DNA from 4 places in the Micromonospora sp. NPDC047187 genome. Region 4 is predicted to be linked to each of the others. Evidence: riboswitches for the same ligand, from Rfam matches in the RefSeq annotation. Region 4 holds a riboswitch; each other region holds the start of a gene.
The links. Region 4 has a riboswitch for cyclic di-AMP ahead of ABZ794_RS06225 (hypothetical protein). Riboswitches for the same ligand answer to the same signal wherever they lie in the genome.

Region 1 (4,152 bases), on a different contig from region 4:
CCGCCAACTGGGCCGCCTGACCGAGCTGCTCGTCGCCGACCGGGCCCGCACCGGCCGCCAGCACGTGGTCGGCGCGGCGGCTCGGGAGCTGAGCCTGACCGAGTGCGTCAACTCCGCCGACGCGCTGGTCTCCGACGTGTCCGGCGTGATCTCGGACTTCCTCTACTCCGGAAAGCCGTACGCGGTCACCGACATGGGCGACGAGGGTGACCGGTTCGTGGAGCGGTTCCCGCTGGCCGGGTCGGGTTACGTGCTGCGCCGGGACATGTCCAACGTGGACGAGGTACTGACCGCCCTGCTGGACACCGACCCGCTGGCCGAGGCCCGCTGGGCCACCCGCCGCCGCTACCTGGGTGACTTCCCGGCCGAGGCGTACGCCGAGGCGTTCCTGACCGCCGCCCGCCGGGAGCTGGCACCGGCTGGGACACTGACCGCGTCCACACCTGCCTGACCGCTCAGCGGTACGGGTCGAGCAGCGCCAGCACCGCCGCCGGGTCCTCCACGTGCGCGTTGTGCCCGAGGCCGGGCAGCGTGGCGACCGGTACGCCGTACTCCTTGAGCTGTTCGTCGGTGACCATCGGGTCGTTCTCCCCGCGTGCCAGCAGCACCGGCACGTCGGTCGCCGCGAGCAGCGCGGCCAGGTCGGGCTCGCCGACGGCGAAGGCGGCCGGGTCCATGGCGAGGCGCCACCGGCCGTCGACCTGGCGCAGCCCGGCGTCCACCACCGGGTGGTCCGGCGAGACCAGGCCGGCCAGCCCGGAGACCCGCAGGTAGCGGCGAGCCGCCTCGGTGCGGCTGGCGAACCAGCTCACCGGGCGGGCGGCGACTTCGGCGGCGCGGGTCAGCTCAGCGGGTGACCAGAGTGCCTTGATGCCCAGCCCGACGACCGCGTCCACCGGCGTTCCGGCGTCGCGGGCGGCAAGCGCGAGACCGACCACCCCGCCCAGCGAGTGCCCGAGCACCACCAACCGGTCGTCGGGGGCGAGCGCCTGCGCGACCTGCTGGGCGAAGCCCGGGAAGGAGTACGACGGCAGCGGCGACGCCCAGCCGTGGCCGGCGAGGTCCGGTGCCAGCCACCGCCCGGGCCAGTGCTGCTCGAGGTACGGGGCCCAGGGCAACCACACGTCCCCGGTCGCTCCCATGCCGTGCAGCAGCAGCAGGACCGGCCTGCGGCCGGCGTGACCACCCGTCTTCTCCACCACGGCCGCAGTCTCCCACGGTTCACGGTCGGGTACGAGAGCCGTCGATGACGGGACCACGCGGACAGACGCCGCGGGCGCCGGCCCCTTGTGGAGGACGGCGCCCGCGGCGGTCAGCGTGCCCGGGTCAGGCGGAGTAGCCCCGGCTGGTGATCCAGTTGGCCAGGTCGATCGTGGTGATCCAGTACGACGGGTCGGCCGGGTTCGCCGAGTCGGCGATGCGTACGGTGCGGCCGTTGTCCTTGTAGCCCACGACGGCGATGTAGTGCCCGCCGCCGTAGGAGTGCCAGCCGCCGTCGGTGTCGGTGGCGTCGCCGACGACGTTGGCCACCACGCCCCGGCCGTCGGTGATGGCCTTCACCACGTCGGCCTGGAGCCGGTCCATCTGGGCCGGGCTGGGCGCGCCGGGGAACATCCGGGTCCGGTACGGGGAGCCCTTCACCTCGGCGTTGAGCACTCGGGTGGTGTCCTCGGCCGAGTTGGTGCCCATCTCGGTGGTGCCCAGCTCGGCGCCGAGCTCCTCCTGGGTGCGGTCGATGCCGGCGGCGCTGAGCGCGTTCCGGGTGGCCGCCGGGCCGCAGTTGTAGTAGGTGTTCTGCGCCTCGTAGTCGTAGTCGAGCACCTTGGTCGCGGGCGGCTTCGGCCGCTCCGGCTTCCGGGTGAGGTCCGGGTTGCTGCTGGCCTTGGCGGCGGGCGACGCGGCGCTGGTGGCCGGGGCGGCAGTGGTCGGTGCGGCGCTGGCCGAGGGGGAAGCCTCCCGAGCCTCGCCGCGGGAGGCGGCGACGTCGCTGCGCATCTCGGCGACAGTGGTCGCGGTGCGCTGGCCGGCCGGGGCGTCGTCGGCAGTGGTGAGCAGGGCGCCGGTGGTGGTGGCGATCGCGAGGGCCGCGGCGGAGGCGGCGACGATCTGGTACGGGCGCTCGGTGGCGAGGCGGCGGAGCTGACGCTGCAGGGTGTGCTTCACGGGGTCCTCCACGGATCGGGGGGAGAGCGGCACACCGGGGCCGGACCGGTATCCGGGCAGGCGCCAGCGCGCGGACCGTGGTCCGCGGATGGTGAACCGCTCAGGGGAACGCCCGGCGTGGCCGGGCGGGGAAGGCGATGACCCGGGGGTCAGCTCACCGTCACTGGACGGATGAGCGGGTGCACCGCCGCGCCGTGGAGGCGAGGGAACAACCGAGGGGTGGAAAGGTGCTGCACGAGGATGGGACTCCTTCCGACACCGCCTACCGGGTTAGCTGACGGATTCGGGCGGGAAGACGCCCTACCGCGGGCCGTGGCTCGCGGATTCACCCCGGACTTACTGGTGGGTCCCCGGTTCGTTGATCACGATTAAGCGGGTCGGTGCGGCGTCGCGTCTTGCGATCGGTTACCGCACCGGACGGGACGACACTACTGGCGTCTCAACGCCCTGCCAAGCCAGGTTCACCTGCGTAAACCCCAATTGGCGCGACAATTTCTGCGCGTATTGCCGATGATGTGACTCGATGGGACAACCGGTTACGGCGACGCCTGCGGGCGACAACCGGACAGGCCGCAAAGAACGCGGCCACAATCGCGGGATCAATGCCGCCGATCGCGTCGGACGTCCGATTTCCCGATTGGGTGACCGGCCTCACATCACGGATTGGGCTCAACCCACCCGGGCCGGGCGCCACAGTGCCACGACGGCGGGACGCAACGCCCCGGCCACCGTGCGGCGCGCGGGTACCAGGGTCGGGCGGAGCCGGGCCGCCGCCGCGTACGCCTCCTCGGCGAGGGCACGAGCCGACTCGGCGGCCAACTCCGCGTCACGCCAGGCGGCCCGCTCACGGCCGGCGGCCACCTGGTAGTCGGCCAGCCGCGCATCCCGGACCACCCGGCTGATCAGCACCTCCTGCTCGACCGGGTGCCGCCGGGGATCCCAGCCGCGCCGGTGCCCGAACACGTCGCCGAGCTGCGCCATGGTCAGCTCCCCCCGCCAGTACGCAGCCATCACCGCCCGGTGCAGATAGCGCTCCCGGGCGGCGTACTCGGCGGGGGTGTGCGGGGTCTGCGGGGTGGGCAGCGCACCGGCGCCAGCGAAGCGACGCGCTGCGGTGTCCGCCTCGTCGTACCCGATCCAGGCCCGCTCCAGCTGCTCCTGAGCAGTCAGCCAGGCGGCACGCCGCCGCTTGGCGGTGGTGGCCGCGCCGGCCGCGGCGACGGCCACCTCCTCGGCGTAGCGGCGCAGGTCCACGGCCTCGGCGGCGGCCACCTCCCGAGGAGTGGGCCCGGCCGGGAGCGGGTCGTCAGTGGGCCGGTCCCGTTCGGGGCGGGCGGCCAGCACGGAGAGCAGGCCCAGGGTCAGCAGGAACAGCGTCGACCAGATGGCGGCGGCCCGCGGCACCTCGGTCACGAACTGGTAGAAGACGACTGTCTCCATGGTCGGCACCTCGGGGAGGATGAGCAGTGCGATGGGGAGCCGCGCCGATCAGCGGGCCACTGTGGGCCACGGGTCGGCGGGTCAGGGAGCGGGTGGGTCGACAGGGCACGGTGGCGGGACGGTCGTCCCGGTGGCTCAGCGCCCGGGTGGGGCCCGGGAAGCCCGACCGCTCGTACCGTCGAGGAGGGGCAGCCGGCCGAATTCGGCCGCGCGGACCGGCAGCACGCCGGCCGCGATGGCGCCCTGATCATCGGGGAGCGCCACCGGCGTGTCGACCGACCATGTCGGGACGGACTCCTCGGCGGCCTCCGGCGGTATCGCCGCGGCCGGGCGGGCAGCACCGGGTGCCGCGGAGTGCCGGCAGGAGGCCGCCAGCGGGCCGGCGGCGACAGAGGCCGGCACCGCGCTCGACGTCGGCACCGGGCCGGGTGTTGCCGTGGTGGCCGTGGCCGGGCCTGCGCCGAGCGCCAGGGCCGCGACGACGGCGAGGCTGGTCAGCACCCGAGTCGCCCAGCGCGCCACCCACCACAGCGGACAGGTGAACGCGAC
Region 2 (4,152 bases), on a different contig from region 4:
CGGCGGCCAGGGTGTACTGGAGCGGCGAGATCGCCTGGTAGGGCACCCCTTCCGGGTACGCGGACTGCTCCGGGTACGCCCTTCCGTAGACCGGAACGGTGGTCCGTCCGGGCTTCGGCGTGGCCACGACGCCGACGGTCCAGCTGGCGGTCGGCGCGGACGACGGGTTGTGGAACCAGGCCCGCTGCCCGAGGTACCAGATCGCCGTCCAGTCGCCCTGCCGTCCGGCCAGCGCGTACGTCTGCCCGGCGGACGCCCGGGCTCCGTGGTCCGACACCGCCATCGTGTTCGGGCTGCCGTCCGGGCGGAGCGCGACGTCGTTGACCAGCGGCGCGTCCGCGGACGGTGCGCTGCGCAGCACCACCGCCGAGGAGCCGCGTGGCGCGCAGGGCACGCCCGGGGTGACGCAGCCGGTGAACGCCGGCTGGTTGGTGGTGTGGTCCGGGTCGATCCGGACCATTCCGGTGGCCGGGGTGCCGGTGTCCAGTCGAGGTGCGTGCAGCAGGTCGAAGTAGTGCGTCCAGTCCCAGTACGGGCCCGGATCCCAGTGCATTCCCCGCACAGTCGAGGGGATGGTGCCGGGCACGTTGTCGTGGCCGATGATGTGCTGGCGGTCCAGTGGGATGCCCAGTCGCATCGCCAGGTGCCGGACCAGCTTCGCCGAGGTCCGGTACATCGCCTCGGTGTACCAGGTGCCCTGCGCCGCGAAGCCCTCGTGTTCCAACCCGATCGACTTCGCGTTGACGTACCAGTTGCCGGCGTGCCAGCCGACGTCCTTGGTCTTCACGTGCTGGGCGATGTGCCCGTCGACGGAGCGCAGCGAGTAGTGCCAGCTCACGTAGGTCGGATCCTGGACCAGTTGCAGGGTCGTGGCCCAACTCGCCTCGGTGTCGTGGATGACGATGTACTCGATCTTCTGCCGCGCGGGCCGGTCGGAGAGGTCGTGGTTGCCGTAGTCCCCGTCGCCGAACGCCTCGTAGGGCGCCGGGATCCACTCGCAGGAGATGGTGCGGGGGCACTCCACCCCGTCCGGGCGGGCCAGCCGGCGCAGGCCCAGCCGGTCCAGCCAGGAACGCTCGGGCCGCACCGCGCGGGCCGGCAGGGTGATCCGCTGGCCGTCGTCGGTCACCCGGGCTTCGCCCGCGCCGATGGTGGTGAAGACCTCGTCGGCGAAGGCCGCCGCGGCGTCGGCGCTGTCCGCGCCCGAGTAGCGTGCCACCGCGCCGTACCAGGCCGCCGGGTCGGTGTCCGCGCCGACCGGCGCGCCCAGATCCCTCTGGTACGCGCTCAGCAGCGCGGCCCCACCCCGGATGTTGAGGCCCGCGTCGGTGCGCAGTGCCTCGGGGGTGGCGCCGGTCAGCGTGGCGGCGGCGTCGACGGTCTGCAACGCGGCGGTGGATGGCGCGGGTGCCTCGACCGGCCGGGGCGCGGGTACGCGGGCGGTGCGGGAGTCGTCGCCGCGTGGGTCCTCGGCGCCGGCGTCGTGGTGGCCGCGTCCGGGTAGGGCGGCCACGTGCCGCGCGTCGGTCAGGTGCATCGGACCGTAGCCGCCACTGGTGCTCGGTGTACCGGCGTTGGTGTCCCAACGGGACTCCAGGTAGGAGACGCCGAGCAGCACGACGGCCGGCACGCCGTACTCGGTGGCCGCTGCGGCGTACTGCTGCTGGCGGTCGGTGGTGGGCGCTGCGGCGGCCGGGCCGACGGAGAGTGGCACAGTGGTCGCGGCGGCGACCACTGTGGCGGCGAGCAGCCCGCGCCAGCCGGTCGACAGGGTTGGATGGTGCATCGAACCCCCTAGATTCTCGCGGAGTGAGGTCAGGTCACCATCGCGCCGTCCGGGAGGTCGCGTCAATACCTTTCTATCTATCGAAGTGGATGGAAAGAATTCTTCACACACGGTCGGTTACCTCGTTCAATCCGTACGGAGTGTCACTGCCGCACGGGTTGCGGATCGGTAACAGACGTCTCTACTCTGGTCATTTGTTGGCCCGACAGCAGCTCCGCCCAGCCCGGGCGGTAACGGACCGACACCGCCGAGTCGTTTCCGAGCGAACCGGGGACCCAGGTCCCTCGGGGTGAATCCGCAGCCACTGCGGTAGGGCGCCGACTTCCCGCCCGAACCCGTCAGCTAACCCGGTAGGCGGTCAGGAAGAAGGAGTACGGAACCCGGTGGCACTCCATGCCCCGCGGCCGTCGTCCGAGCGGTCGGCATCAGCCGGCCCGGCGTCGATCGTGCCGCGCCCACGCTGGTCCCGCTTCACCACCGCACTCGCCGCGCTGGCCGGCATCGCCGTCGTTCTGACCGGCAGTGCCACGGCGGCCCACGCCGACCCGTCCGTCGCCGAGATCGAGCGCCAGATCGACGCCGACTGGAACAAGCTCGAACCGATCATCGAACGGCACAACGCCACCCGCACCGACCTCGCCGCGAAGCGCAAGCAGACAGACGCGCTGGCCGCCCGGATCACTCCGCTCGAGCGCCAGGTCGACGCCGCGATGAACAAGGTCAGCGCCCTGGCCGTGCGCGCCTACAAGGGTGAGAACGTCTCGACAGTCAACGCGGTGCTGGGCAGCCGGTCGCCCAGCGAGGTGGTCGGCCAGCTCGAAATGCTCGACCGCTTCGCGCACAACCAGCAGAAGGACGTACGCCAGGTGGCCGACCTGCGCGACCAGCTGGCCGCGCAGAAGGCGCCACTGGACGAGATGGTGGCCCAGCTGACCCGCACGGAAGCTCAGCTGGCGGCGAAGAAGAAGCAGATCAACGACGAGATCGACCGCCTGCAGAAGCTGCGCCTCAAGGTGTACGGCAGTGGCGGCGGCGGTCCGCTGCGCCCGGCACCCTGCCCGGGCAGCTACCCCGGCGGCGCCGCGGGCACCGCTGTCAAGTTCGCCTGCGCGCAGATCGGCAAGCCCTACGTCTGGGGTGCCGAGGGCCCGAACTCGTACGACTGCTCCGGGCTGATGCTGGCCGCCTGGGCGAAGGCCGGCGTGTCGCTGCCGCACAACGCCGCCGCGCAGAGCCGGGTAACCAAGAACGTCAGCAAGGGCGACCTGCGCCCCGGCGACCTGGTCTTCTACTACAGCGACATCCACCACGTCGGCATGTACGTCGGCGGCGGCTGGGTGGTGCACGCCTCGCAGGCCGGTCAACCGGTCAAGATGAAGAAGGTCGACGACGGCCCGATCCACAGCTACGGCCGTCCAGGCTGACCCCGAGTGATCGAAGGGCCCGTCGCGATCCGTCGCGGCGGGCCCTCGTCGTCTCGGGGCCAGCTGCTGAACCTCAGCGGGTGGGCCAGGTCCGCCAGTGCTGCCAGGCGCGGCTGGGTGTCGGCCCCCGCTGGCCCTGGTAGCGCGAGCCGTAGACCACCGAGCCGTACGGGTGCTCGGCCGGCGAGGAGAGCCGGAAGATGCAGAGCTGCCCGATCTTCATGCCCGGCCAGAGGGTGATCGGCAGGTTCGCCACGTTCGAGAGTTCCAGCGTCACGTGACCGGAGAAGCCCGGGTCGATGAAGCCGGCAGTGGAGTGCGTGAGCAGCCCGAGCCGGCCCAGGGAGCTCTTGCCCTCCAGTCGGCCGGCGAGCTGGTCACCCAGCGAGATGACCTCCAGCGTCGAGGCGAGCACGAACTCCCCCGGGTGCAGCACGAACGGCTCACCGTCGGGGACCTCGACCGCCGAGGTCAGGTCGTCCTGCTGCATCGCGGGATCGATGTGGGTGTAGAGGTGGTTGTTGAAGACCCGGAACAGCCGGTCGAGTCGGACGTCGATGCTGGACGGTTGGACCAGGGTGGGCTCGAACGGCTCCAAGCCCAGCGTGCCGGCCTTGATCTCGGAGACCAGGTCGCGGTCGGAGAGCAGCATCGGACCACCATAGCCGCGCTGCCAAAAGTGGCCGGATTCGGTGCCGGTGACCAGCGCGTCGAGGTCGCTGCTCGTACATTTGTTCGATAGAATGCCCACATGGCTTCCTGGTCCGAATTCGCCGCCGACGAGCCCCGACTCGCCGACGGGATCCGCGTTCTCCTCCAGCAGTACGGGCCGGGCTTCGGCTATCTGGCCACGGTCCGCGCCGACGGCGGGCCCCGCGTCCATCCGGTCTCCCCGGTCATCACCGCCGAGGGGCTGTTCTGCTTCATCATCGACTCGCCGAA
Region 3 (4,152 bases), on a different contig from region 4:
CGACGCCGCTGTTCCGGTACGCGTTCCGCCAGGCCCAGGCCGCTCATCTCGCCCTCGCCACCCGGCTGGGCGCCGCCCTCGACCGCACCGGCACCCCCCCAAACCCGGCCTGACCAGCCCCCCGCCCCACCCTGCCCCGCCCCACCCCCTGCGTCGATCTTGCAGTTTCGGTTGTCGATATCGGTGGGATGCCACATGTGTCGGGACAGTAAGTGCAAGATCGCGGGGCAGGGCGGGGCGCGACGTGCTTGGCGGGGGTTGCGTCTAGATCGTTGTTGCGGCGCGATCACGGGTTGTGCGGGCCGCTCGGGTGGCGGGACGCCGGCCCCACGGCTTGTAGGTGGACAGCACCGTCGCGATGACCATCAGGCTGGTCGACACCGCCGGCGCGATGACCAGGTCGGCGCGATCCCGGGCGGGCAGGGCGGCCCCGACCGCTCCGGCGTGACGCAGGTTCGGGGTGAGCAGGAACAGCACCAGCCCGACCATCACCGTGGTCAGCACGAGCTTGACCAGCACCCAGCGGTGGCGCAGCAGGCCCCACGGGGTGAGCAGTGAGCTGGCGACGCCGATCAGCCAGACCAGGACGCTCAGCGGCGCGAACAGCACAGTGCCGACCAGGGCCGTGACCGGATAGACCACCGCCGGGTCGGCGCCCCGCTGAACGGCGATGCCGAGGGTGAGCAGCACCAGGTCGGCGCCGAGCCAGCCGAGCGAGGTGACCAGGTGCAGGGTGAGCAGCGCCTTGCGGGTGCTGGGTCGGATCCGAGGCATACCGCGATGCTGCCCGCCGACCGCTGCCGGGTCGTCCGACGAGCGACGACATCAGGGGTACGCCCGGCGACGTAGCCCGGCCCCGGACGCACGTGATGCCTGTGAGCCACCGGGGTGACTCACAGGCATCACGACGCGTGGGTCAGTAGACCGACAGGTGTACGTGGTTGGTGTGGTCGGTCGACGGGGTGCCGTGCGCCCCGCTGTACGACTTCCACCCGCTGCTGGGCAGCCAGATCTGCCTGTACCAGATCACGTAGAGCACGGCGAGCCGGTCCGCGTTGCGGATGAAGTACGCGGCCAGGTTGTTGCCGTACGTCTTGTCGCCGCCGGTGGCGTCCCCGCCGAAGCCGCCCTTCTGCGCCGCGAAGTCGCAGGCCCGGCCCTTCGGGTGTTCACCGGAGCCGCTGGGGCGGTGGCACGAGACGTACCGGGTGAATCCTGCGGCCTTGGCCTGGTTGAGCGCGTGCAGGGTGCGTGGGGTGATGCAGCCGTTGGCCGGGGTGGGGTCGTTGACGCTGCACGACTCGGAGGGCCAGGAGCCGTCGGAGTTGCGCGGTGCGGCCTTTGCGTTGGCGCTGGAGGTGCCCCGGTTGGAGCCGCCGTCGGCGGTGGTCTGCGGTTTGGGTGTGGTGGCCACGGTCAGGGCCCGTTCGGCCTGCTCCTTGCGCTTGGCCATCACCGCGACCTGCTTGCGCTGTTCGTTGATCTCGCCGTCCAGGGCGATCCGGGTGCGGTTGGCCTTGTCCTTGCTGTTCAGCAGGTCGCGCAGCACCCGGTCTTCGTTGGCCGCCACCGCGTCCAGCGCGGCCGCCCGGTCCATGAAGCCTTCCGGAGTGTTGCTGTTGAGCAGCGCCGACATCGCACCGAGCCGGCCGGTGCGGTAGGCCACCTCGGCGATCTCGCCGACCTTGCCGTTGCGCTGGCCGATCTCGACCTCGATGGTCGTCAGCTGGGTGGCGAGCTGCTTCTGCCGTTGCACGGAGGTGTCCAGGGCGCGCTTCGCGTCCAGGTAGCCCTTGCTGGCCGCCTCGAGTTGGGCGCGCAACGCCGGGGTGCCGCCCTCCTCGTCGGAGTCGGGTGCGGCGGCCCGCAGGCCGGTCGGGGGGGAGGCCGAGGCGGTGCCGGCCGGAAGCGCGACGCCGAGGGCGAACATCGCGACGATCAGTGCCGCCAGTCGGGCGGCGGGTGGTCGTGCTGGTGCCACTGCGCATGTCCTTCCGTCAGCCGCCGACCGGGTTAGCTGACGGGTTCGGGACGGAAGATCCCTACCGCTGACGCGGATACACCCCAGGAACATGGTTCCCCGGTTCGCCCAGTTGGGCGATTAGGCGGCGACCGCCACCGGCGCCGGGAGGGCGCCGCCTGGTGGAGGCCGGGACCGAGCCTACCGGTGCCGATGGGGCCGCTGCAGCCAATGTGACGGACGGTGCGTGCGTCAGCACGGAAAATTACGGCTCCGTCACCATTCGATGGAGCCGCACGCTCCGGAAGCGGCGCCGGGCTCGATCTGCAACGTCGCGTGCTCGATGCGGAAGTCGTCGTGCAGGGCCGTACGCGCCGCGGTGAGCACCGCGCCGACCTCCGCGCCGGGTGCCATGGTCAGGTGAGCGGAGGCCACCTCCATGCCCGAGGTGAGCGTCCAGACGTGCAGGTCGTGCACCTCGACGACACCGGGGACGGCGGCGAGCCGGTCGTGCACGGCGGTCACCTGGAGGTGTTCCGGGGCGGCCTGCACCAGGATGCGGACGGCGGCGCGGGCCAGCCGCCAGGTGCGCGGAAGGATGAACACGCCGATGGCGACCGCGACCAGGGGGTCGGCCCACCACCAGTCGGTGACGGTGATGAGCAGCGCCGCGCCGATGACGCCGAGCGAGCCGAGCAGGTCACCGAGCACCTCCAGGTAGGCGCCCTGGAGGTTGATGCTCTCCCGGGCTCCGGCGCGCAGCAGCGCGAAGGCGGCGATGTTGGCGAGCAGGCCGAGCACGGCCACCGCGAGCATCGGGCCGGCGACGACCTGGTGCGGGTCGCCGAAGCGGCGGATCGCCTCGATCACCACGTAGATCGCGACGCCGGAGAGCAGGACGGCGTTGGCCAGCGCGGCGAGCACCTCGAGTCGGTAGAGCCCGAAGGTGCGCTGCGGGTCGCCGGTGGCCCGCCGGGTCGCCGTGATGGCGGCGAGCGCCATCCCGATGCCGAGCACGTCGGTGAACATGTGCCCGGCGTCGGAGAGCAGGGCGAGCGAGCCGGTGTGCAGGGCGGCCACCGCCTCGACCACCATCAGGGTGGTGAGCAACCCGAATGCCGCCCAGAGTCGACCTCGGTGCTGGTGTGCGGCATTGGCGACGGACCCATGGTGGTGGTCATGACCTGCGCCCACGAGAACCACCTTCCGCCGCTGGTCGGGACCCGGTCAAATGTATGCTCACATCGCTATGTGTGCAAGTGTACGGGCGGCGCCTTGCGCCGGCGGCAGTCCGCGCGCGTCAGCCGGTCGGGTCGATGGTGGTGAGCCGCTGGGTGGCCCGGGAGAGCGCCACGTACAGGGTGCGCACCCCGGCACCCGGATCCGCCCGGATCTCGCTCGGCGCGACCAGCACCACCCCGTCGTACTCCATGCCCTTGGCCTCCAGGCTGGTCACCACCTGCAACCTCGGCGCGCCGAGCGCGCCCAGCCACCCGGCGACCTCGTCCCGGCGGGGGACCGGCGTGATCACCCCGACCGTCCCCTCCACCTCGGCCAGCAGGCCGGCGGCGGCCTCCACTGTCGCGGTCTCCAACCCCGTCGCGGGCACCACCAGCTCCACCGGCTCGACCCCCGTGGAGCGGACGGCGGTCGGCAGCGGCAGGTCCGGGTAGAGCCGACGGATCTCCGCCGCCGCCACCGCGAAGATCTCCGCCGAGTTGCGGTAGTTGGTGGTGAGCGTGAAGTCGTGTCGCTTGCGCCGGCCCAGCGCCTGGTCGCGGGCCCGGGTCAGCTCCTCCGGATCGCCGGTCCACGCGGTCTGCGCGGGGTCGCCCACCACGGTCCAGGAGGCCAGTCGGCCGCGTCGACCGATCATCCGCCACTGCATCGGCGAGACGTCCTGCGCCTCGTCCACCACCACGTGCGCGTACTCCCGGTAGTCCTCCGGACGCTCCCGGGCCGCCGCGCGGGCGGCCCGCTGCCGTTCACCGAGGGTGCTCAGCTCACGGACGCCGCCGGCGAGCTGGAACGGATCGCGTCGCGCGCGGGCCGGCTGCGCGGGCTTACCGAGCAGCGCGTCCAACTCGTCCAGCAGTGCCACGTCGGCGATCGTCAGCCCGGCCGGGTCCAGGTTCCGGTACGCGGCGTTGAGCAGCCGGATCTCCGCCGAGGAGAGGATCCCCCCGGCGTAC
Region 4 (4,152 bases):
TGCCCCGGGACGGTTGCCCAGGGGGTGGTCGGAGTCAACGTATGAAATCTAAATCACGCATACCTTGACGCATCTTACGGTGCGTGTGACGGTGGAGCGCGAGCCAGCGCCCGCCGCCCGGCCGGCGGAGAGCCGGTTTGACCAGGTCAGATGCGTCGAGACGAGGTGCGGGATGAGTCATACCGGGAGCTCCGGCGGTCAGCCGGGTCCGCAGCGGACCACCGACCGGGCCACCGCGCTCAGCGAGCCGACCCGGGCGTACGCCGAGCTGGTCGCCGGCAACCGGCGCTTCGTCGATGGCGCCCCACGCCACCCCAACCAGGATGCCGGGCACCGGGCCGCAGTGGCCGACGGGCAACACCCGTTCGCGGTGATCGTCGGCTGCTCCGACTCGCGGCTGGCCGCCGAGATCATCTTCGACCGGGGCCTGGGCGACCTGTTCGTGGTTCGCACCGCCGGGCACACCGCCGGCCCCGAGGTGCTCGGCAGCGTCGAGTACGCGGTGACAGTGCTCGGCACCCCGCTGGTGGTGGTGCTCGGCCACGACTCCTGCGGTGCGGTGCAGGCCGCCCGGGAGTCCGCCGCGACCGGTACCGCGTCGAGCGGCCATCTGCGCGCGGTGGTCGACGCCGTGCTGCCCAGCCTGCGCCGCGCCACGTCCGAGGGCGTGGACGACATCGACGGCATCGTCGACATCCACATCGCCCAGACCGTCGAGACGTTGCTCGGGCAGTCGCCCGTGCTGGCCGACGAGGTGGCGCGGGGGCGGTGCGCGGTGGTGGGGGTGTCCTACCGGCTGGCCGCCGGAGCGGTGCGCACGGTGGCCGCCGTACCGGCCGGCTTCGCGACATTGGAGCCCCCGGCCTCGACCGAGTCGACCGAACCGGCCGCGCCTGCCACCGTCTGACGCGACGAGGGCCGCTCCGCGTCACGCGGAACGGCCCTCGTCGGGGATCGTGCGGGTCAGAGCAGCGACATGTGGACGTGGTCGGTGTGGTTCGACGGCCCGCTGTACGAGCTCCAGCCGGTGGCCGGGAACCAGATCTGCCGGTTCCAGATCACGTAGTAGATGCCGAGCCGGTCGGCGTTACGGATGAGGAACGCGGCGACGTTGTTGCCGTACGTCCGGGTGTCGTTGTTGTGCCACGGGGAGAACCCGCTCTTCTGTAGCGACCAGTCGCAGGCGCGGCCCTTCGGGTGCTCCCACGGCCCGCCGGGGCGGTAGCAGCCGACGAACCGGTTGAAGCCGGCCGCCTTGACCTCCTTGTACGCGTGCAGGGTGCGCGGCGTGACGCAGCCGGACGTGGTGGGGTCGTTCTCGCTGCACGACTGGGGCTTCCAGTCACCGTCGGCCGTGCGACCCGGGCCGATCTTCGCGACCTTGGAGGTGGCATCCACCAGGCCGCCGGTGAAACCCTTGCCGCCGACGAGGGAGAGCGCCTTGTCGGCCTCGCTCTTGCGCTTCGCCATCAGGGCGGTCTGCTTCTGCTGCTCCCGGACCTCGGTGTCGAGGGCGAGCTTGGCCTGCTCGGCGCGGGCCTTCACCTCGTTGACCTCGGAGAGCTTCTTCTCGTTGACCATGTTCATCTCGTCGAGCATCCCGGCGCGCTGGACGAACGAGTCGGGAGCGTCGCTCTCCAGCAGCATCGCGACAGCGCCGATCCGGCCGGTCCGGTACGCCTGGGCGGCGATCCGCCCGACCTGCGGGGCCAACGCGTCCAGGTCAGCCTTGGCCCGGTTGACCTCCGCCGCCAACTCGCTCTGCCGCTTCTTGGATTTGTCCAGCTTGGACTTTGCGGCGGAGTAGTCGCGGTTGGCCTGCTCGATGACGTCGTTGAGCAGCTTGGGCTCGCCGTCCTCCTCGTGCCCGGACGGTGTGGGGTTCGTCGGGGCGGCGTGCGCCGGGAGCGGCCCGGCGAGCACGGTAAGTGCGGCGATCACGGCCACCACGGGAGTCAACCAGCGGCGTAGGGGTGCCGTCACAATGTTCCCTTCCGTCGACCGCCGACCGGGTTAGCTGACGGGTTCGGGGCGGAAGTGGCCCCTACCGCTGACGCGGATTCACCCCAGGCACCTGGGTCCCCGGCTCGCCGGTTGGCGATTGGGCGGTGGCACCGCAGGCGCCGCTTCGCGCCTTCATCGGTAACCGGCAGCGAGGTTACCCGAGAGTCGACCGGCTGAGCTATGCCTGGATGCCGACCAAAAGCGTCATTTCGCCATAGCGTTGAGTGACCAGTGACGCGGTTCTCAGGGTGGATGCCCGATCTGGTCACGCTGAGGAGTGTCACCATGCCGTATCCGTGCTCCTGTTCGACTCCGGCCACCGGTCGGTGGCCTCTGATGGGGGTGCGGTCCGCGTCCGGTCCGGCTCGTCGGAGCCGGCCGTACGCGGTGAGCTGAGTGCGGCCAGTGCCTCGCTGCGGTCCGGCTGGGGCCGGGGCGCGGGAGCGTCGGTGGACGCCGTGGCATCGGTACGCCCGGCGGCGGTCACCACCGCGGCCAGCCCGGTGGTCAGCGGCACGGCGGCGATCAGGCCGAGGGTGGCGACCGCGCTGCGGACGATCTCCTGCGCGAGGAACTCGCTGGTGAGGATCTGCCCGATCGGCCGCGAGTCGGCGGTGAGCAGGAGCAGCAGGGGCAGTGACGCGCCCGCGTACGCCAGCACGATGGTGTTGACGGTGGAGGCGATGTGCGCGCGGCCGACCCGGGTGGCGGCACGGTACAGCTGCAACCGGGTCAGCCCGGGGTTGGCGTTCGCCAGTTCGGTGACGGTGGCCGCCTGGGTGACCGTCACGTCGTCGAGCACCCCGAGCGATCCGATGATGATGCCGGCGAGCAGCAGACCGTGCAGGTCCACGTCGCCCTGGAACATCGACAGGGTGGTGGCGTCCTCGCTGCCGAAGCCGGTGAGGTGGGTCGCGGCCGTGGCGATGGTGGCGAGCACGCCGGTCAGCACCAGGCTGCCCAAGGTGCCGAGCACTGCGACCGAGGTCTGTGCGGTGACCCCGTGGGTCAGATAGAGCACCACGAACATGATCAGGGCCGCGCCGACCACCGCCACCAGCAGCGGTGACCTGCCCGCGCTGATGCCCGGCAGCACGAAGGTGAGCAGGATGGCGAAGCTGGCGGCCAGCCCGGCGAGCGCTGCCAGGCCCCGCCACCGACCGAACGCGACGATCGCGGCCGCGAAGACCACCGCCAGCCACACCATCGGGGTGCCGCGTTGGTGCTCGGCGATGTTCCAGTTGCTGACGGTGGGATCGATCGGATCGGCCAGTTCGACCAGGACGACCTCGTCGCCGACCTCGACCCGGGGTGCGCCGGGCCCGTCGGGCACCGGTGTGCGCACCTGCTGGCCGGCGGTCGGCCCGTCGTCCACCCGGACGTCGACAGTGCCGCACCGCCCGTCGCCGACCCTCGGTGTGCCCTCCGGAACCGACGGCACCGGCGGGCACGGCTCGCTCACCACCCGGGTGACAGTGCCGGGGTAGCGCGGCACGTCCGCACCACCGTCGGTCTGCGGTGACCCGCCGCGCGGCCAGAGCAGCACTGCGGCCAGCACGGTGGCGACGAAGAGGGGTACCACCGTCACGACGAGGATCCGTCGCACCCGTGGTGGGGCGGACGGAGCGGGGTGAGTGTGGTCGGCGGCCAAGGTGAGACTCCCAACGATCCGGTGCGGGATACGGGTCAGCGGGCCGGGCGGTTCACCGTTGCGGTGGAAACGCGGCGGACGGCGGGGCGGATCGCTGCCTGACGACCGCTTGATCACGGACGGTCAGTGCTCGGCCCGGTCGGCCGGGGGCGCCGCCACGACGTGGCGGCGCCGGTGCCCGACTGTGCAGCGGCATTCGGAGGGCCATCGTGGGAGATGCTAGCCAGCCCTCCCGGGGGTTGCAGGTCGTGGCGGAGTGTCGGGCGGCCGAACCGCTCGCGCGGCGGTCTCCGAGGCGGCATGTTGGAGCCGCCCGGCCGGTGGCCGAGGCGGTCGCCGCCGACCTCGGCTTCCGACCTGGGGTCGACGAGGTCTTCGCCGAGGTGCTGCCGGCGGCGAAGGACGATCGGGTGGCCGAGCTCCAGCGGCGGGGGTTGGTCGTGGCGATGGTCGGTGACGGGGTGAACGACGCGCCGGCGCTGGCCCGGGCGGACGTG

Region 1: it holds a riboswitch for cyclic di-AMP, as region 4 does, so the genes downstream of both, ABZ794_RS11365 (C39 family peptidase) here and ABZ794_RS06225 (hypothetical protein) in region 4, are expected to answer to the same signal.
Region 2: it holds a riboswitch for cyclic di-AMP, as region 4 does, so the genes downstream of both, ABZ794_RS09685 (NlpC/P60 family protein) here and ABZ794_RS06225 (hypothetical protein) in region 4, are expected to answer to the same signal.
Region 3: it holds a riboswitch for cyclic di-AMP, as region 4 does, so the genes downstream of both, ABZ794_RS25480 (hypothetical protein) here and ABZ794_RS06225 (hypothetical protein) in region 4, are expected to answer to the same signal.

Annotation. Positions count from the first base shown of each region.
Region 1 is NZ_JBEYUF010000005.1:65,481-69,632, reverse strand. It holds gene ABZ794_RS11375 (CDP-glycerol glycerophosphotransferase family protein) at 1-451, shown strand, start outside; gene ABZ794_RS11370 (alpha/beta fold hydrolase) at 456-1,202, opposite strand; gene ABZ794_RS11365 (C39 family peptidase) at 1,327-2,175, opposite strand; cyclic di-AMP (ydaO/yuaA leader) riboswitch at 2,408-2,548, opposite strand; gene ABZ794_RS11360 (hypothetical protein) at 2,833-3,603, opposite strand; gene ABZ794_RS11355 (hypothetical protein) at 3,739-4,152, opposite strand, start outside.
Region 2 is NZ_JBEYUF010000004.1:96,948-101,099, reverse strand. It holds gene ABZ794_RS09690 (peptidoglycan recognition family protein) at 1-1,786, opposite strand, end outside; cyclic di-AMP (ydaO/yuaA leader) riboswitch at 2,022-2,157, shown strand; gene ABZ794_RS09685 (NlpC/P60 family protein) at 2,170-3,210, shown strand; gene dcd (dCTP deaminase) at 3,284-3,862, opposite strand; gene ABZ794_RS09675 (pyridoxamine 5'-phosphate oxidase family protein) at 3,962-4,152, shown strand, end outside.
Region 3 is NZ_JBEYUF010000020.1:10,346-14,497, forward strand. It holds gene ABZ794_RS25470 (SRPBCC family protein) at 1-113, shown strand, start outside; gene ABZ794_RS25475 (hypothetical protein) at 265-774, opposite strand; gene ABZ794_RS25480 (hypothetical protein) at 917-1,930, opposite strand; cyclic di-AMP (ydaO/yuaA leader) riboswitch at 1,987-2,118, opposite strand; gene ABZ794_RS25485 (cation diffusion facilitator family transporter) at 2,237-3,154, opposite strand; gene ABZ794_RS25490 (AAA family ATPase) at 3,261-4,152, opposite strand, start outside.
Region 4 is NZ_JBEYUF010000002.1:365,004-369,155, forward strand. It holds gene ABZ794_RS06220 (carbonic anhydrase) at 173-907, shown strand; gene ABZ794_RS06225 (hypothetical protein) at 964-1,983, opposite strand; cyclic di-AMP (ydaO/yuaA leader) riboswitch at 1,988-2,118, opposite strand; gene ABZ794_RS06230 (YibE/F family protein) at 2,285-3,655, opposite strand; partial or broken gene ABZ794_RS06235 (HAD-IC family P-type ATPase) at 3,967-4,152, shown strand, end outside.